DNA from 2 places in the Eremococcus coleocola ACS-139-V-Col8 genome. Region 2 is predicted to be linked to the other one. Evidence: a T-box and tRNA genes for the amino acid it is inferred to sense, from the RefSeq annotation. Region 2 holds a T-box; the other holds one or more tRNA genes.
The links. A T-box is a leader RNA that pairs with one kind of tRNA and senses whether it is charged. The one in region 2 lies ahead of serS (serine--tRNA ligase), so its partner is inferred to be a tRNA-Ser.

Region 1: it has a tRNA-Ser gene. The T-box ahead of serS (serine--tRNA ligase) is inferred to sense a tRNA for this amino acid. The anticodon was not compared.

What each region holds. Positions count from the first base shown of each region.
Region 1 is NZ_AENN01000009.1:26,837-36,252, reverse strand. Features, by position in the region: tRNA gene HMPREF9257_RS02950 (tRNA-Thr) at 1-19, shown strand, start outside; tRNA gene HMPREF9257_RS02945 (tRNA-Gly) at 28-99, shown strand; tRNA gene HMPREF9257_RS02940 (tRNA-Leu) at 109-194, shown strand; tRNA gene HMPREF9257_RS02935 (tRNA-Arg) at 201-274, shown strand; tRNA gene HMPREF9257_RS02930 (tRNA-Pro) at 285-358, shown strand; tRNA gene HMPREF9257_RS02925 (tRNA-Ala) at 371-443, shown strand; tRNA gene HMPREF9257_RS02920 (tRNA-Met) at 461-534, shown strand; tRNA gene HMPREF9257_RS02915 (tRNA-Ile) at 543-616, shown strand; tRNA gene HMPREF9257_RS02910 (tRNA-Ser) at 639-728, shown strand; tRNA gene HMPREF9257_RS02905 (tRNA-Met) at 742-814, shown strand; tRNA gene HMPREF9257_RS02900 (tRNA-Gly) at 828-898, shown strand; tRNA gene HMPREF9257_RS02895 (tRNA-Ile) at 906-979, shown strand; tRNA gene HMPREF9257_RS02890 (tRNA-Ser) at 1,005-1,092, shown strand; tRNA gene HMPREF9257_RS02885 (tRNA-Glu) at 1,115-1,186, shown strand; tRNA gene HMPREF9257_RS02880 (tRNA-Ser) at 1,199-1,288, shown strand; tRNA gene HMPREF9257_RS02875 (tRNA-Met) at 1,301-1,373, shown strand; tRNA gene HMPREF9257_RS02870 (tRNA-Asp) at 1,387-1,459, shown strand; tRNA gene HMPREF9257_RS02865 (tRNA-Gly) at 1,467-1,537, shown strand; gene HMPREF9257_RS02860 (EamA family transporter) at 1,627-1,872, shown strand; gene HMPREF9257_RS02855 (EamA family transporter) at 2,038-2,403, shown strand; gene ppdK (pyruvate, phosphate dikinase) at 2,789-5,416, shown strand; gene HMPREF9257_RS02845 (helix-turn-helix transcriptional regulator) at 5,442-6,059, shown strand; gene HMPREF9257_RS02840 (pyruvate, water dikinase regulatory protein) at 6,060-6,890, shown strand; partial or broken gene HMPREF9257_RS02835 (FAD-binding protein) at 7,105-7,410, shown strand; gene HMPREF9257_RS02830 (hypothetical protein) at 7,473-8,273, opposite strand; gene metK (methionine adenosyltransferase) at 8,421-9,416, shown strand, end outside.
Region 2 is NZ_AENN01000016.1:3,409-12,824, reverse strand. Features, by position in the region: gene HMPREF9257_RS06200 (UbiA family prenyltransferase) at 1-625, shown strand, start outside; gene HMPREF9257_RS06195 (NusG domain II-containing protein) at 720-1,130, opposite strand; gene HMPREF9257_RS06190 (50S ribosomal protein L25) at 1,273-1,890, shown strand; gene queG (tRNA epoxyqueuosine(34) reductase QueG) at 2,021-3,199, shown strand; gene HMPREF9257_RS06180 (tRNA (cytidine(34)-2'-O)-methyltransferase) at 3,214-3,741, shown strand; gene cysK (cysteine synthase A) at 3,816-4,721, shown strand; gene epsC (serine O-acetyltransferase EpsC) at 4,711-5,262, shown strand; T-box leader at 5,316-5,543, shown strand; gene serS (serine--tRNA ligase) at 5,584-6,882, shown strand; gene HMPREF9257_RS06160 (hypothetical protein) at 7,015-7,203, shown strand; gene HMPREF9257_RS06155 (YoaK family protein) at 7,475-8,152, shown strand; gene secG (preprotein translocase subunit SecG) at 8,257-8,487, shown strand; gene HMPREF9257_RS09165 (hypothetical protein) at 8,489-8,914, opposite strand; gene HMPREF9257_RS06145 (alpha/beta hydrolase) at 9,061-9,416, shown strand, end outside.

The sequences.
Region 1 (9,416 bases), on a different contig from region 2:
TCAAGTCCTTTAGCCGGCACTAAATATGCGGAAGTAGTTCAGTGGTAGAACATCACCTTGCCAAGGTGGGGGTCGCGGGTTCGAACCCCGTCTTCCGCTTCGTATCATGCCGGAGTGGCGGAATAGGCAGACGCACAGGACTTAAAATCCTGCGGAGGTTACACTCCGTATCGGTTCGACTCCGATCTTCGGCACTACATGCACCCTTAGCTCAATTGGATAGAGTGTTTGACTACGAATCAAAAGGTTACAGGTTCGACTCCTGTAGGGTGTATTAATATTAACGGGAAATAGCTCAGCTTGGTAGAGCACTTGGTTTGGGACCAAGGGGTCGCAGGTTCGAATCCTGTTTTCCCGATTTATAATTAATGGGGGCTTAGCTCAGCTGGGAGAGCGCCTGCTTTGCACGCAGGAGGTCAGCGGTTCGATCCCGCTAGTCTCCATTTTTTTATTTAATTTTGGCGGAGTAGCTCAGCTGGCTAGAGCGTCCGGTTCATACCCGGGAGGTCATGGGTTCGATCCCCTTCTCCGCTATCATACTTGGACCTTTAGCTCAGGTGGTTAGAGCCTCCCGCTCATAACGGGATGGTCGTAGGTTCGAGTCCTACAAGGTCCATAAGACCTATTTTGCTTTTTTTGGAGGATTACCCAAGTCCGGCTGAAGGGAACGGTCTTGAAAACCGTCAGGCGTGTAAAAGCGTGCAAGGGTTCGAATCCCTTATCCTCCTTTTTATATATTATCGCGGGGTGGAGAAGTTGGCATCTCGTCGGGCTCATAACCCGAAGGTCGTAGGTTCGAGTCCTACCCCCGCAATTTTCCGTATAATGCGGGTGTAGTTTAGTGGTAAAACTACAGCCTTCCAAGCTGTTGTCGCGAGTTCGATTCTCGTCACCCGCTTTTATACGGGCCTGTAGCTCAGTTGGTTAGAGCGCACCCCTGATAAGGGTGAGGTCGATGGTTCGAATCCATTCAGGCCCATTTTTCTTATATCAACTTGGTAAATGGGGAAGTACTCAAGAGGCTGAAGAGGCGCCCCTGCTAAGGGTGTAGGTCGGGAAACCGGCGCGAGGGTTCAAATCCCTCCTTCTCCGTCATTTATTTTTTGTTGATTATGGTCCGTTGGTCAAGTGGTTAAGACACCGCCCTTTCACGGCGGTAACACGGGTTCGAATCCCGTACGGACTATTTTTATTTTTTGGAGGATTACCCAAGTCCGGCTGAAGGGAACGGTCTTGAAAACCGTCAGGCGTGTAAAAGCGTGCAAGGGTTCGAATCCCTTATCCTCCTTTTTAAAATTATCGCGGGGTGGAGAAGTTGGCATCTCGTCGGGCTCATAACCCGAAGGTCGTAGGTTCGAGTCCTACCCCCGCAATTTATATTTTATTGGTCCGGTGGTGTAGGGGTCAACATGCCTGCCTGTCACGCAGGAGATCGCGGGTTCAAATCCCGTCCGGACCGCTTTTATGCGGGTGTAGTTTAGTGGTAAAACTACAGCCTTCCAAGCTGTTGTCGCGAGTTCGATTCTCGTCACCCGCTTGGTAAGACTAGCTAAGGCTAGTCTTTTTTTATTATTTAATATTTTAAGAGACGGTAATGACTTGAAAAGGTTTAGGTGGATTTGGCTTTTGCTTGCTGGTTTAATGTGGGGGAGTAGGGGCTTGTTTATTCGGCAATTATCAAGTTTTGGACTGAATAATTATGTAACAATTTTCGGACGAATGTTTTCTGCAGCTTTATTTTTAGGTTTAATTTTTTTAATCAAAGATCCAAGACTTTTTAAGGTATCCTATAAAGATTGGACTTTAATGATAGGATCTGGTGTAATCGGAATGGGAATTATTAATGTCTTTTATAATATTGCTATTATTTAGACCTTCCTGGTTTTAGCTGCAGTTTTATCAGCTTTAGTTCCTGTTTTTGTCGTGTATTTTGCTGCTATATTTTTCAAGGAAAAGATTACGATTAGTAAACAGATTTGTGTGGGCCTAACTTTACTTTGTGTGATATTTGTTTCGGGTTTTTTGGAATCAGCTAGTTTGAAATGGACTTATACTGGCATTATTTACGGAGCTTTAGCGGTTTTTTTCTACGGGGTATATGGAATTTTTTCCAAACAATTAGCTGTTCGTCAATCTCATTACTTAACTTTAATATTTTATGGTTCTCTCTTCGCGGCAATAAGTATTAGTTTTGTCACTGTTTTTCATGTATTCTGGCAAAGTTCGGCGAATCAACCCCATTTATTCTTATGGTTAGGTCTAGATGCTGTATTCTTATCTGTTATTCTATCTGGTTTGTATGCCATGTCCATGAATTTTTTAGAAGCGGGTAAAGTAGCTATTTTGGCCTCAGGAGAGACGCCAGCAGCTATGGTTATGGGTTTAATCCTTTATCATGAATAGCCGACCTCTATAGCGATATTTGGTTTATGTTTAACTTTTCTAGCGATTTATATTTCAAATCTGCCAGTTAAATTAAGTCTTCCAAATATTAATGATCGTCTTTTAACTTAAGATTTTCTTTAAATATTTAACTTTTTTAATTATTACTTTAGCCCCTTAGGGGCTTTTTTATTAGTGCAACATTTTAATTTATTTCTAATATTTATTATTTTTGTTATTTCAAGATGTTTAATCATGTTATTTGAAATTTTGTTAAAGCTTTTAATAGAGGCTTTAATTTATAAGTGTTTATTTTGTTTATACAAATCATCGATTTTATATTGACTATTATTAGTGCGACATTTATACTATATTTTGTAAATATTCAACACTAATGGAGGTCATTATGGAAAAATTATTGTATCATTTCAGTGAAGGTAATGCGTCTATGCGTGACATTTTAGGCGGTAAGGGGGCAAATTTAGCCGAAATGACGCGGATTGGTTTACCGATTCCAAACGGTTTTACGATTTCTACTAAAGCTTGTTTAGCGTTTTTAGATGGTGATCGGACTTTATCCCAAGAGTTGAAGCAACAAATTGATCAGTACTTAGAAGAAATGGAGATGAAAACAGGAAAGCAATTCTCAAATCCTAACTCCTTACTTTTGGTATCAGTTCGGTCTGGTGCAGCTATTTCAATGCCTGGTATGATGGATACAATTTTAAATTTAGGTTTAAATGATCAAAATGTAGAATACTTAGCTGATTTAACTTCTAACCCAAGGTTTGCATATGACTGTTATCGTCGTTTATTGCAAATGTTTGGAAACGTTGTTTATGGAATTGACGGACGCGCTTTTGAAGATATTTTAGATGATATCAAATCAAGTAAAGCATATTCTTCAGACTTAGATTTAACGGTAGATGATTTAAAAGAAGTGGTTAGACGCTACAAAGAAGTCTACCAAGCCAACCAATTAACTTTCCCCCAAGAACCAATTCAACAACTCTATGATGCAGTTAAAGCTGTTTTTGCTTCTTGGGATAATGATCGGGCCATTGTGTACCGGAATTTAAATCATATTCCACATACCATGGGGACAGCGGTTAATATTCAAGAAATGGTCTTTGGTAACTTGGGTGAAACATCTGGAACGGGTGTTACTTTCTCAAGGAACCCAAATACCGGTGAGAATGAACTTTTCGGTGAATTCTTATTAAATGCTCAAGGGGAAGACGTCGTGGCTGGTATTCGGACACCTAAGCCAATTTCTTCATTGAATGATTTAATGCCGAAAATCTATTATCAATTTAATGCGATTTCAGAAAAATTAGAACGGCATTATGGCGACATGCAAGATATTGAATTTACAGTTGAAAATGGTAAGCTATTCATTCTCCAAACCCGGAATGGTAAGCGAACAGCCAAATCTGCTTTAAATATTGCCTATGAAATGGCAATGGAAGGCATTGTTGATAAGGGACAAGCGCTAATGCAAATTAACCCTTCTGCGATTAATCAACTCTTACATCCGATGTTTGATCCAAATCAAGTGGCTAATTTCCCTGTAATAACAGATTCTGGTTTAGCAGCGAGTCCTGGGGCAGCCGTTGGCCATATTTATTTTGATGCTGCGACTGCTAAAGAACATAACTTAATGGGAGAACGTGTTATCTTAATGCGACAAGAAACTTCTCCAGAAGATATTGAAGGCATGGTATCTTCGGCTGCAATTGTAACTAGCCGAGGAGGTCTAACTTCTCATGCGGCTGTCGTGGCTCGGGGGATGGGAACTTGTTGTGTAGTCGGTTGTGAAGATATCCGAATTAAAGAAGCAGAAAAAGTGGTTGAATATCCTGGTGGTGTTTTACATGAAGGAGATTTAATTTCAGTTGACGGTTCTACTGGTACCCTCTATTTAGGCGAAGTGCCTACGATTCCATCTGAGGCAGACGAACGCTTTGAAAAAATAATGACTTGGGCCCGCGAAATTGCCGATATGAAAGTAAGGATGAACGCTGAAACTCCAAGTGATATTGAAACAGGACTTCGTTTTAAAGCAGCCGGAATTGGCTTAGTTCGGACGGAGCACATGTTCTTTGGTTCAGATCGTCTACCACATATGCGGCGGTTCATTCTTGCTGAAAACGATCAAGAACGTCAAGCTGCCTTGGATAATTTAATCAATTTCCAAAAAGAAGATTTTTCAACTATTTTCCAACAAATGGAAGGTCTACCAGTGGTTGTCCGTTTATTAGATCCACCGCTACATGAGTTTGTACCGTCTTCTCAAGAAGATATCGCTCAAGTTGCTAAGCAACTTGAAATGGATCCAGCCAAATTAAACCGACGTGTTCTTGAACTGCATGAAGTGAATCCAATGCTTGGTCACCGCGGGGTACGTTTAGCCATTTCTTACCCAATGCTTTATCAAATGCAAGTTCAAGCGATTATTGAAGCCGCATTAGAATTAAAAGCACAAGGTATTAACGTTGAGCCGGAAATTATGATTCCATTGGTGGGAATGAAAGAAGAACTTAAAGAAAGCAAAGCCTTCTTGGAAAAACGGATTCAAGCGATTTTTGATGAAAAGGGCGATACCGTAGATTACCAGATTGGAACCATGGTTGAATTACCACGGGCTTGTCTGACAGCCGACCAATTAGCTGAGGATGCAGAGTTTATTTCTTTCGGTACCAATGACCTAACCCAAATGACCTATGGTTTCTCCCGTGATGATGCGGGTAAATTTATCCAATCCTACATTAAAGACCGGGTCTTAGCCTTTGATCCTTTCCAAACCATTGACCAAGAAGGGGTCGGTGAATTAGTTAAAATTGCAAGTCAAAAAGCTAGAGCTAGCCGTCCGGGAATAACCATGGGCGTTTGTGGAGAATTAGGCGGCGACCCTAAATCAATTGAATTCTTCCATAATATTGGTTTAGACTATGTGTCATGTTCACCTTTCCGCTTGCCGGTGGCTCAATTAGCTGCTGCTCAAGCTACGATTAAGCAACCAAGAAAGTATTAAAATCAAATAATGGAGCGATGTAAGTATGGAACTAAGTCCACGACAATATCAAATTATTGAAATTGTTAAAGCCAATGAACCCATTAATGGGGATACAATTGCCCAACTTTTGGGCTTAAGTCGGTCAACTTTAAGAAGTGATTTTGCGATTTTGACCATGACGGGCATCTTGGATGCTCGGCCCAAGATAGGATATTTTTATTCAGGTCTAGATTTTCAACCTCTATTTCTAGATAAATTAAATCACATGACCGTAGCTGAAATTATGATCCCGGCTATTATTATTAAGCAGGACACTAGTGTTCAAATGGCAATTAGTCATCTTTTCTTACATGATGCTGGCTCCCTCTATGTAGTCGATGATAACGAAGAGTTAGTTGGCTTAGTTTCAAGAAAAGATTTACTTAGGACTGTACTTAATAAAAGTGATGTTTCCGTTCCGATTGCCGTTATGATGACGCGTTGGCCTAATATACATGTCACTTATCCGAATCGTCCGGTCTTAGAAGCGGGGCAAATGCTACGTGACTTTGAAATTGACTCTTTACCCGTATTAAAATCAGACCAATCAAAACAGGTAGTTGGTAAATTATCCAAGACCAGTTTAGCCTATTTATTAGTTGACTTGGGGGTGGTTGAGTAGATGAAAGCCAGTCAAGAAGGAAGCCCACTAGCAATCTTTATGATTTCTGACTCAGTCGGTGCAACAGCCCAGAAAGTTACCCAAGCAGGTTTAGCTCAATATCCCCAGTTAGCAATTGATGAAATACGACGTTTTCCTTTTGTTAGGGATAGTCAAACCTTAATACCAATCTTGGAAGATGCCCTTAAGGAACAAGCCATCGTGATTACAACTTTGGTTTCAGACCAATTAAATCAGATGGTAGAAGAATTTTGTACCTTACATGGACTAGACCATGTGGATTATATTTCTCCGCTGATGCGGATTATTTCACGGCGGACCCAACTGAAACCCACCCGCCAAAGCGGTTCAATCCATGCTATGAATAAAAACTATTTTGACCGAGTTGATGCGATTGAGTTTGCTGTAAAATTTGATGATGGCCGGTCGCCACGAGGTTTTCTAGAATCCGATTTGGTCTTATTAGGGGTGTCTAGAACATCAAAGACCCCGCTGTCTATTTATTTAGCTAATAATAATTCGCTTAAAGTTTCTAATCTACCTTTAGTTCCAGAAATTACTTTACCCAAGGAAATATTTCAGGTTCCAAAAGAGAAGCTGATTGGTCTGATTGCTAGTCCCCGTTATATTATGCGGATTCGACAAGAACGGGTAAAAGTCTTAGGCCTTGGTCAAGGATCTGCTTATGATGATTTGAGTCGAATTAAGTCAGAATTATTATATGCTCAGAAAATCTATGACCAGTTGGGGATTCCAGTCGTTAATATTGAAAATAAATCAATCGAAGAAACAGTAGTTCATATTGAAGCCATTCTCAACCAATATCAATAAATAGTTAAAGGGACTGGATTTTTTTGCCCAGTCCTCTATTTTTATTAAAATATGATAAGAAAACACTTACAAACTTGTGGAGGAATGTTTTATGATGTGTGAATGAGAAGGGAGAGTTATGAAATTTTAGAAGTTTTCGTTAAGTTTAGTTTTAACTGGACTGTTAGCTGCGCAAATGCCAATCGTTCACGCTGAGGAATATGTTTCAGAATCAGCCGTTGCTACTGGTAAAGATGGCGAATTTGAACGTGAAACCGGTATGGAATATGACTTATCTAAAGCACCTTTCTATGCAATCCAAATTGCACCGGGAATTCATCATACCATGGGTGGTTTGTCTATCAATACTGAGGCACAAGTTTTAAATGAAGATCGCCGAGCTATTTCTGGACTTTATGCAGCCGGTGAAGTAGTTGGTGGCGTCCACGGTTCTAACCGGCTTGGTGGTAAGGCTGTAGCCGATATTATTGTATTCGGTCGTCAAGCTGGTAACCAAGCAACCTCATTTGTTAAAGAATAGTTTAACAGTCTAAATAATAAAAACGTCTTAATCCGATTAAGGATTAAGACGTTTTTTGATTATTAGAAAAGAACACTGAGGCTATAAATGATAGTGAAGATACTTAAGACCGCGGATAAATAATTTATTTTCCGTTGGCTCTGGTCAGAATTTTTGGTAACAACCAGGCTTGGTATTAAGGCAAAACCTGAAACTAATAAGCAGAGAATTTGAACTAAAAAGTAGGAACGGCTTGGTAAACTAAGATAGAAGCCTAGAGCTAAGGCAAGAAAACTTAGAATATAACCTAGATAACGTAAGCGGGGCCAAAGTTTAGAGGGTTGATAAATAGAAAGTTCATCTTTTAAGTGGAAAGTTTGAATATAAATCCCTGCAAACATAAGAACAATTGGAATTAAATGAATTAGCAAATCATTATTAATGGCACCAACTTGGGAATAGTAAGCTATGATGTTGAGGATAAAGCTTTCATAGAAAATAGCTAAAATATAGGCATATATCGTATTGGAAATATTATAAGGGTAATAGATGATGTGGGTATAAATTAAATAAAATAGAATGAGCAAAATAATAATCCAATGTTGGCGAATCATTAAAAGAATCGCAGCTAAAATCATCAGGCCCTGTAGAATCCTTAGCAACAAGGGATTGTCAGTAATTGAACTCTCACGGTCAAATTTTAAATGTAGAAAATGTAAGGTTAATTGTGAAGTGAGTGCAATCAAATAAAGTAAGATTACCGCTAACCACTTAGGTGATTGACTGTGGCTTACCCCCATAATAGCGCCAAAAAGTATCAAAGAGAGGGGGGCGATAAAGATTTTGAGGTAAGGGTTCTGTAAATAATTTATAAATTTTTTCATCTTGACTAGCCTTTCCATATTACTATCATTCATATTAATAATAAGGTATAATCCTTGTTGTATCAATGAAAAATTAAAAATCCTTACATTTGTAAAGATTGTAATATTTACTACAGCAAAAAAACATGCTGGAAAGGAAGATTATTTTTGGAAAAATATTTATTTACATCTGAGTCAGTCACTGAGGGACATCCCGATAAGATTGCGGACCAAATTTCAGATGCGATTTTGGACGCGATTCTTAGTCAAGACCCTTATGCCCGGGTCGCTTGTGAGACTGCAGTCAATACCGGTCTAGTCCTAGTATTTGGTGAAATTACCACCTCGGCCTATGTTGATATTCAAGCGGTAGTCCGCCAAACCATTCGTGAGATTGGTTATACGGATAAGAAATACGGCTTTGATGCAGACAATGTTGCGGTCTTGGTTTCCTTAGATGAGCAATCACCGGATATCAAACAAGGGGTTGACGCAGGAATTGAATCCCGTCAATCAGACCAACAAAAGATTGGAGCTGGAGACCAAGGGATTATGTTTGGCTATGCCACTAACGAAACCCCAGAATATATGCCTTTAGCGATTGCATTTTCCCACCGTTTAGCCCGTCGCTTAGCCGAAGTTCGAAAAAGTGGACTACTAGCCTACCTTGGGCCAGATGGTAAAACCCAGGTAACTATTGAATATGATGAGCAGGGTCAAGCTCAACGCATTGATAATATAGTCATCTCTACCCAACATGCGGAGGAAATTTCTTTAGTTAAAATTCGCCAAGACATGATTGAACATGTGGTAAAGGCAGTGATACCAGCTCATTTATTAGATGATGAGACGGTTTATTATATCAACCCAACGGGTAAATTTGTGGTCGGGGGTCCAGTGGGAGATTCTGGTTTAACTGGCCGGAAAATTATCGTAGATACCTATGGTGGCTCAGCCCACCATGGGGGTGGTGCTTTTTCTGGTAAGGATGCTACCAAGGTAGACCGGTCAGCTTCTTATGCGGCTCGTTATGTCGCCAAGAATTTAGTGGCCGCTGGAATTGCGGACCAAATCGAAATCCAAATCGCCTATGCTATTGGTGTGACTAAACCAACTTCTATTGCTGTGAATAGCTTTGGTTCTTCTAGCTACTCTAATAAAAAA
Region 2 (9,416 bases):
CTTAACAGATCCCATTTTATTAGCGATTGGGGCAGTTTGTTATGTCATTGGTATCCTCTATACCTTTGGGCCAGTTCCTATCTCTAGGACTCCTTATGGCGAATTTTTATCTGGTTTAACCATGGGCTTTGGTATTTTCTTTTTGGCTGTCTTTATGACCATGTATAAGGATATCCTGTATACCAATTGGACCGGACATAAAGTGATATTGATAGCTAATTGGTTTGAGCTCATCCGAATTTTCTTAATGAGTATTCCTTTAGTCTGTTTAATTGCTAATATTATGCTAGCTAATAATTTAAGAGACTTAGAACGCGATCTTGAAAATCAACGCTATACCTTGGTATCATATATTGGACGCGATTTAGGTGTTAAATTATATATGCTCCTGTCAGCCTTACCTTGGGTCTTTTGGCTCACCTATATTATTTCCGGTCAATTTCCAATTTGGGCATTAGTGGCTTTAATTGGAATCTATCCCCATTATCAAATTGTCCAAATCTTTGTCCAAAAAATTAGGCTAGCCGAGACACGCAAATCTGCCTTTCACCAAGCGCTCAAAGCCTTTATGTTATTCTCAGTCATTTATCTAATTAGTTTGGTCTTAATGATTATCTTTAAATAGGGAAGAACTTTGGCGTGTTTAAATCATTGCGATTCAAAAGCACCCTCCTCGTACCTGTAGCCAGGCCCGAGGAGGGTGCTTATGTTTTGATTATTTATAAGGGTAAAACTAATTCGTCTTCCTCGGCTGTTTGGCCAACAATTTCAATGACTAAACCATGGGGGAGGCAGATTGCCGTCTGACCGGGTCGGGTAATCCAACCTGTCATGACACCAATTTGGTCGGGGCTATTGTCTTCTTTGATGCGGGCGTTTAGTCCATCAACTTCGACAATATTGTATTGACCATCGTGAGGATAGTATGTTTTGGTAAAGTCTTCACCATCTTCCGTTAATGGAAATTCATCGACTACTTGGCCATCAATACGAATAACTGCATATTTATCAACTTCTTCTGGCTGATTATAGGCCATAATCGTCCAGATATTGGGGATAAAAGATAGGGTTAAGGCTAAAATAATAAAAATATAGTCAAAAGGTTTGAAGGTTTTAAGTAATTTTTTCATAGAGTATGTCCTTCCAGATAATTCTTTACCTATTGTATAAAAAAATGCTATAATAATCTAGCATTTTATTTTAAACTTTGGTAAGATAGAAAATGTGTGAAAAGAAGCTAAAAAGAAACTAGAAATAAAGGAGTTTATATAAATGAAATTATCTGCTGAATTAAGAACTGAAACTGGTACTGCTGCATCTAAACGTGCACGTCGTCAAGGTTTAATCCCTGTAACCATGTATGGTAAAGACTTTGAAACACAATCATTATTAATTAATGCCCGTGAATTTGAAGCTATTCTTCGTAAAGAAGGTTCAAATGCGGTGTTTGAATTAGAAACTGATGGAAAAACTCAAACAGTTTGGGTTAAAGATTTCCAAAAAGCTGCTTTGAAGAGTGAATTCTACTCTGTAGACCTTGAAGCTATTTCAGCTAACCAAAAACTTGAAGTTGAAATTCCACTTGTTTTAGTTGGTGAAGAATCAGTTAAAGTCGGGATTGTGGAAACAGTTATCAACTCAATTCTTGCTGAAGCACCTGCTTCTAACATTCCACAATCATTTGAATTAGATGTAACTGGTATGGAAATTGGTGATACTAAAGCTGTATCTGATTTAGAAGTACCTTCTGATGTGACTGTCTTATTAGAAGCAGATCAAACCATCGTTTCAGTTTCTGCTCCATCTGAAGCTGAAGTTGAAGAAGATGAAGAAGCAGCTGAGCCAGAAGTAATTGGTGAAAGTGCTGAAGAAGAAGAAGACGCTGAATAATTCATAATTATTTTCAAAAGTCTAAGGCTACCTGCTGGCCTTAGGCTTTTTATATATAAGGAAGGCTAGGGGACAGGTCAGGATTATGGTACAATAGGACCAGTAACTATAAGTGAAAGGTGGAGGTCAGATGGCGATGAATGCAGCATTAAAGACCAAAATTATTGCGGCAGCCCATGAAATTGGAATTGATAAAATTGGCTTTACCACAGCTGAACCATTTGATTATTTAGAGGACTCCCTCAAAGAACAAAAAGCTAAAGGTCATACTTCAGGTTTTGAACATCCGGTGATTGAAGAACGACTTTACCCTGACAAGATTTTCCACCAACCAAAATCTATTATTTCGATTGCTTTGGCTTATCCTTCAGAAATTCAAAATCCTTTAAAATCAGAAAGAGACAATCGGCGCGGCCTTTTTGCGCGGGCGTCTTGGGGTTTGGATTATCATGATATCTTACGAGAAAAGATGGATCGTCTCATAGCTTATATAAAGACTGAAGCCACTACAGCGACTTTTAAACCGATGGTGGACACAGGTGAACTAATTGACGTAGCAACAGCTCAAAGGGCTGGTTTAGGCTTTATTGGTAAGAATGGTCTCTTGATCACAGAAGAGTTTGGGTCTTGGGTTTATTTAGGTGAGATTATTACCGATATTGAATTTGAAGCAGACCAGCCAGGTGTCAGTGCCTGTGGTGATTGTACCAGGTGTATTGATGCTTGTCCGACCAATGCCCTCTTAGGCGATGGTCGGATGAATGCTCAATTGTGTTTATCCTTTCAAACCCAAACGAAAGGTTATATGGCTCAAGAATTCAGACGGCCTATGACGCATGTGATTTATGGCTGTGATATTTGTCAGTATGTCTGTCCCTTTAATCAAGACAAATCAGTCCATCTACATCCAGAGATGGAACCAGACCCTGAAGTGGTTCAGCCAGCCTTAAAACCACTCTTAACTATTTCTAATAAAGACTTTAAAGAAAAATATGGTCCCTTGGCTGGTTCTTGGCGGGGCAAAAAACCGCTTCAAAGAAATGCGATTATAGCCTTAGCTAATATGCGCGACCAGACCGCAATACCCTTATTATTACAATTAATGGAAGAAGATCCGCGGCCAGTCATTCGGGGAACTTCTGCCTGGGCCTTGTCTGTAATCCAGCGATTCCAGAATCCGGCTATGGTCAAGGCAATCGCGGCCCAATTAGCCAAAGAAACTGATCCCGAAACTGTGACCGAAATGACCCAGGCTATCGAAAAACTCAAAGATAAACGTCCTCCACGGTCAATAAAGACCCAATCATAGAAAGAAGTTTTTGTATGAAAAACCATATTGCCCTTTATCAACCTTTAATGCCAGCCAATACCGGGAATATTTCTCGGACCTGTGCGGCTAGCAATGCGCCTTTACACCTCATTCATCCTTTGGGCTTTTCTACCGATGATAAAATGTTAAAACGAGCCGGCTTAGATTATTGGCATAATGTCGAAATAATTGAACATGAGTCTTTTGAAGCCTTTTTGGATTATGTGGGCCAACGACCGATGTATCTCATTTCAAAATTTGCACCGCGCATTTATACTGAGGCTGATTTAGCCCGAAATGAAGCTGACGAACAATTTTTCCTTTTTGGTAAAGAAACGACTGGTTTGCCTCTTGAATTTATGCTAGAACATAAACAAGATTGTTTGCGTATCCCCATGAATGATGAGCATGTGCGGTCACTTAATTTATCTAATACGGTCAATATTGTCTTGTTCGAAGCCTTACGGCAACAGAATTGGGCCAATATGGATCAAATTCATCATTATCGGGATACGGAAAAAAGTCGCCTCTTAAATTGGTAAGCAGAACACTTGAATGGTTACTCATATATGCTAAAATTGAGTCACAAATCTTATTTGAAGTGAGGAGACTTTACATGTTTAAAAATATTTATGAAACAATTGGTAACACACCTTTGGTAGAACTAAAATCTGAACCAGGCTCAGCTAAGATTTTTGCTAAAATTGAAAGCCGTAACCCATCTGGTTCGGTTAAAGATCGGCCAGTAAAATACATTGTGGAAGCCATGTTAAAGGATGGCACTTTAGAAGAAGGGGGCACCATTATTGAAGCCACTTCTGGAAACACCGGGATTGCCTTATCAATGATTGGGGCAGCCTTAGGTATTCATGTCATGATTGTCATGCCAGAAACCATGACCATTGAACGCCGCAATATTATGAAAGCTTATGGGGCTGAATTGGTTCTGACACCAGGACCTGATGGCATGCAAGGTGCCGTAGATAAGGCCAAGGAATTATCTGCTGAATTGGATGCTCCGATTTTGTCACAATTTACCCGCGAAGCTAATGTCCAATCGCATGTGGAAACTACCGGTCAAGAAATCTTAAAAGAACTAGACCAAGTTGATGGTTTTGTGGCTGGTTTTGGAACAGGCGGTACGGTAACCGGAGTTTCTCATGTCTTGAAAAAACATAATCCAGACACCCAAGTTTGGGCCATGGAACCAGCAGCGTCTCCTTTGATTAGCCAAGGTCAAGCTGGACCACATAAAATTCAAGGCTTAGGGGCAAATTTTGTACCCGATATTCTTGACCAAACTGATATTGATAAAGTAATGACCATAAGCAATGAAGATGCAATTGCTAATATGGTTGAATTAACTAAAGGACAGGGGATTTTGGCAGGTGTATCCTCTGGGGCAAACTATGCAGCGGCTAAATTACTAGCCAAAGAATTAGGCCAAGGTAAGCAGGTAGTAACGGTTTTACCAGATACGGGTGAACGTTACTTGTCTGCCGGTTTCTTTGATGCCGAATAAGATTAAAAACGAGGACTACTGGCTAGACTTAGCCCAGTATATCTATGATCATGATCCTGCCTGTCATAGTGTCGATGAGGCCCTCAACTTATATCCTGGTTTACAAGCCCTCCGCGTCCATGATTTAGCCCACCAAGCCTACCTGGTTGGTGATTTTACTGTAGCCCGGCGGCTCTCGGAAGATAGCAAACGTCAAACCGGTATCGAAATTCATCCGGGGGCGCAAATCGGTGACCATGTGTTCATTGACCACGGGACTGGGGTTGTCATTGGTGAAACAGCCATTGTGGGGGACCGAGTCAAGATGTACCACGGGACGACGCTCGGTGGCCGTGGTAACGAAAAAGGGGTCAAACGTCATCCCACCATTGAACATGATGTAGAAATTGGTGCCAACGCTATTATCTTAGGTAATGTGACCGTGGGTCACCATAGTCGGATTGGGGCGGGCGCTGTCGTTTTGCAAGATGTCCCACCTTATGCTACTGCAGTTGGCGTTCCTGCTCGGATTATAGACCGGTCACAAGACTATATCATTTAATTTTCTCTTACTTGTCTAGTTGACTTTTGGAGAAGATGACTTATAATAATTTTAATAAGTAAATGAGAAGTGAATAGTAATAGATTCAATTCAAAAGAGACATGGCGGTTGGTGCAAGCCATGGATGCGGGTCTATGAATCCACACTTTAATCAGCCTATGAATAATTTTTGAATTTAAATAGTGCCGGTGTCACCGTTATCGACTCAGAGTGCAAATAAGCTGGTAAACAAGGCTTATTTGAATTAGGGTGGTACCGCGAATGAGCCTTTCGTCCCAAGTTGGATGAAAGGCTCTTTTTGCATATAAAGGAGGAAAAATAATGTTAGACCGTAAAGTATTAAGAAATGATTTTGAGGCTGTGGCTGACCGCTTAGCCAATCGTGGGGTTAAGCGTGAAATCCTAGAACAATACCAAGCATTGGATCAAAAACGCCGTCAACTCATCGTGAAGGCTGAAGAAGATAAAAAGTTACGGAACCAAGTATCACAAGAAATTGCTCAATTAAAAAAGAATAAAGAAGATGCTGATGCCAAAATTAAGGAAATGCAAGAACTAGGTGGCCGCATTAAAGCTCAAGATGGAGAACTGGCTCAAGTCCAAGCCGACCTTGAAGCCATTGAATTTGGCTTACCCAACTTACCCCATGAAGATGTACCTGTTGGGGCAGATGAAGAGGACAATGTGGAAATTCGTCGTTGGGGTCAAATTCCTGAATTTGACTTTGAAGCCAAAAACCACTGGGATATTGCTGAAAACTTAGATATTTTAGACTTTGATCGTGGTGCTAAGGTGGCTGGGGCTCGTTTTGTATATTATAAAGGCTTAGGCGCTCGCCTAGAACGGGCCATTTATAACTTTATGTTGGATACCCATACCAATAATGGCTATAAAGAAATGATTGTGCCATATATTGTTAACGATAAAGCTATGTTTGGTACGGGCCAATTTCCTAAGTTTAAGGAAGACGTCTTCCAATTAACTGATGAGCGTGGGTTAACTTTAATCCCAACGGCAGAAGTTCCTTTGACTAACTTCTATGCGGATGAAATTCTAGATTTAGATCAATTGCCAACTAAATTTGTAGGATTATCTCCAGCTTTCCGTTCTGAAGCAGGGTCTGCGGGTCGTGATACCCGGGGCTTAATCCGGATGCACCAATTTAACAAGGTAGAATTAGTTAAATTTGCTCATCCAGACCATTCTTATGAAGAATTAGAAGGTATGACCCGGGACGCTGAATCTATTCTACAAGCTTTAGAAATTCCTTATCGTACCATTGTTTTATGTACCGGCGACATGGGCTTCTCTGCGGCTAAGACTTATGATATTGAAGCTTGGATTCCTGGCCAAGATACCTACCGTGAAATTTCTTCATGTTCAAACACAGAGGCTTTCCAAGCTCACCGGGCCATGATTCGTTTCCGAAATGAAGAAGGTAAGGTAGACTATGTTCATACCTTAAACGGTTCTGGTTTAGCAGTTGGTCGTACTTTAGTCGCTATTTTAGAAAATTACCAACAAGTGGATGGTTCTGTTAAGATTCCAGAAAAACTGGTTCCTTATATGGGAGGCGTGACTAAAATTACTAAAGAAAATGCCCATGGTGTGAATTTATAATAAAAGAAAAGGAAGCTAGGTTTTTACCTAGCTCCTTTTTTAGGTTAATGGATACGTTTAACTCGATTTGATTGAGAAAAATATAGTCAATGGTATAATGGATGTGTAGAAGGATGATAGGAGGCAGCACCGATGCAAAATTTGAATGCTTTGGTTATTTGGAAGAAAACTTCACTTGATATAATTAAGTATTTACAAGACCTATCTGTATCTTTTGCTTTAATTGTGCTTAAAGCTATAGATTTTTTGAGTTCATCTTTGTCTGTGCATGTCACACCAAACTTTCTACACCCTATTTTTATTAATAATAGTATCAAGTAATCATAGATTGCTTGGTACTTTTTTTCTTTAAGGAGGTGAACCTGACTTGAAACCTAAGAAAACTGATAGAAAGGTTTGGTGATCCAGAATGTATCTTGACTAAGAGGAAAAGACTCTTACTATAAATTAACAATTAATTGCTAATATATTTTCTAAATTCGCTTACTTTGCCTAACTAGACCGAGCTAATTCGGTCATAGTTAGGTTTTTATTATGGTATCTGGCTTTTTGTGTTAAAATAGGGGCTGATTAGTCTTAAAGGAGTCTTCGTATGCGTGCAACTAATTTCAATCATATCCTACCAGCCATTATTCTGTCTTCCTTAGCCGGATCTCTAGATGCTTATTCCTATATTAACTTTGGCAAGGTATTTGCTGGAATGCAAACAGGTAACATTATTATTTTGTCGATTCGGATTGGTCAAGGGGCTTGGTCAGCGACCCCTCCTTATCTTTTATCTATTTTTATGTTTGTCTTAGGTACCTTGGTAACTCGGTTTATTCAACACCAAACCCGGTTAAAAGAAAAGGGGGAGGCAGGGTTGATTGTTCTCCTATTTGAAACGGTCATGATGTTATTAGCTGCCATGCTGCAAGATTATGTGCCTCCTTTGGTCATCACCTCATTTTTTGCTTTAGCGGCTGCTGCTCAATTTCAAGAGTTTCGCTCTTTAGGCAAGCATTCCTATGCTTCGACTATGATGACTGGGAACTTGCGGAATTTGACTGAATCATTTTATGATGCGGTTTTTCTCAAGGATGCCTTAGCAAAGAACCGACTTAAGTATTTAAGTATGGTCTTAGCTTCCTTTGTTTTGGGAGTTTTGATAACTGCCTTTTTAAATTTACAATTAGGTCTTTATTCAATTTGGATTTTAGTATTTGGCTTATTCTTGGTGATGCTGATGGGGATTCGGCTTGGAGGATTAGATCAAGCTGGAAATAAATAACTTATTTTAGTTATTTATTGAGGTTGACTGGCTAAATACCCTAGGCAAGTTTGATATTTTTGTGGTAAAATACACTTTGTACAGTTTATAGAGGAGGAAAGCTCTTGGAACAAATCTTAACAATTGCACTTTTAATTGTTGCAGTTTTAATCATTATTGCAGTAATTATGCAACCAACTAAAGGAAATGCTGCTAGTATGTTATCAGGGTCTGATGATGGCCAAGCTAAAACAAAAGCGAGAGGTTTTGAAGCCTTTTTAATTAAAACAACAAGTGTTTTATCTGTTTTATTCTTTGTATTAACAATCGCCCTTGCTTATTTATCAGCTAAATAATTTATACCTCTGGTAATCGTTTGGTTATCAGAGGTTTTTTATTGCGCCCGTAGGAACGCAGTGACATACGGGCGCAATACCAGGCACAAGCGAAGCGGTGCGTGGTTTCAATTTGAATTCCGTAGGAACGCAGTGACGTACGGGCGCAATACCAGGCGCAAGCGAAGCGGCGCGTGGTTTCAATTTGAATTCCGTAGGAATGCAGTGACATACGGGCGCAATACCAGGCACAAGCGAAGCGGTGCGTGGTTTCAATTTGAATTCCGTAGGAACGCAGTGACGTACGGGCGCAATACCAGGCGCAAGCGAAGCGGCGCGTGGTTTCAATTCGAATTCTGTAGGAACGCAGTGACGTACGGGCGCAATACCAGGCGCAAGCGAAGCGGCGCGTGGTTTCAATTAAAATTTCGTAAGAACGCAGCAACATGAAGGACTCCATACTCCCTACAGTCGTATGGATACTGAGGCAGTTATCTCACTGGGTTCAAACTGCCTCAGTAATAAGGCTGATAGCTTTTATTTTATCCTATTTTAGGATAGGATAAGAGTTAGAGTAAACAGGGAGTGGATAGGTTGAATACAACAGAGAATTATTACCCAGTACAAGGGAGCCAGTCTAAGAATATTGGGATTATTTTATTCCATGCTTATACAGGAACCCCTAATGATGTTAATTTGTTAGCGCGGAAATTGAATCGAAATGGCTATGATGTTTTATGTCCAGTTTTTCAGGGACATGGGACAGATGATATTTTTGATATTTTAAATGCCCCTATTTCAAGTTGGCAAGAGGATGCCAAGCAAGCCTTAGCCTTTATGGTAGACCAAGCCTATGATTCCATTATGGTTTTTGGCTTATCATTAGGTGGAATTATAGCCACTTGGCTTTTAAGTCAAGACCAAGGTCAGCTCAAGGCGGGTGGGATGTT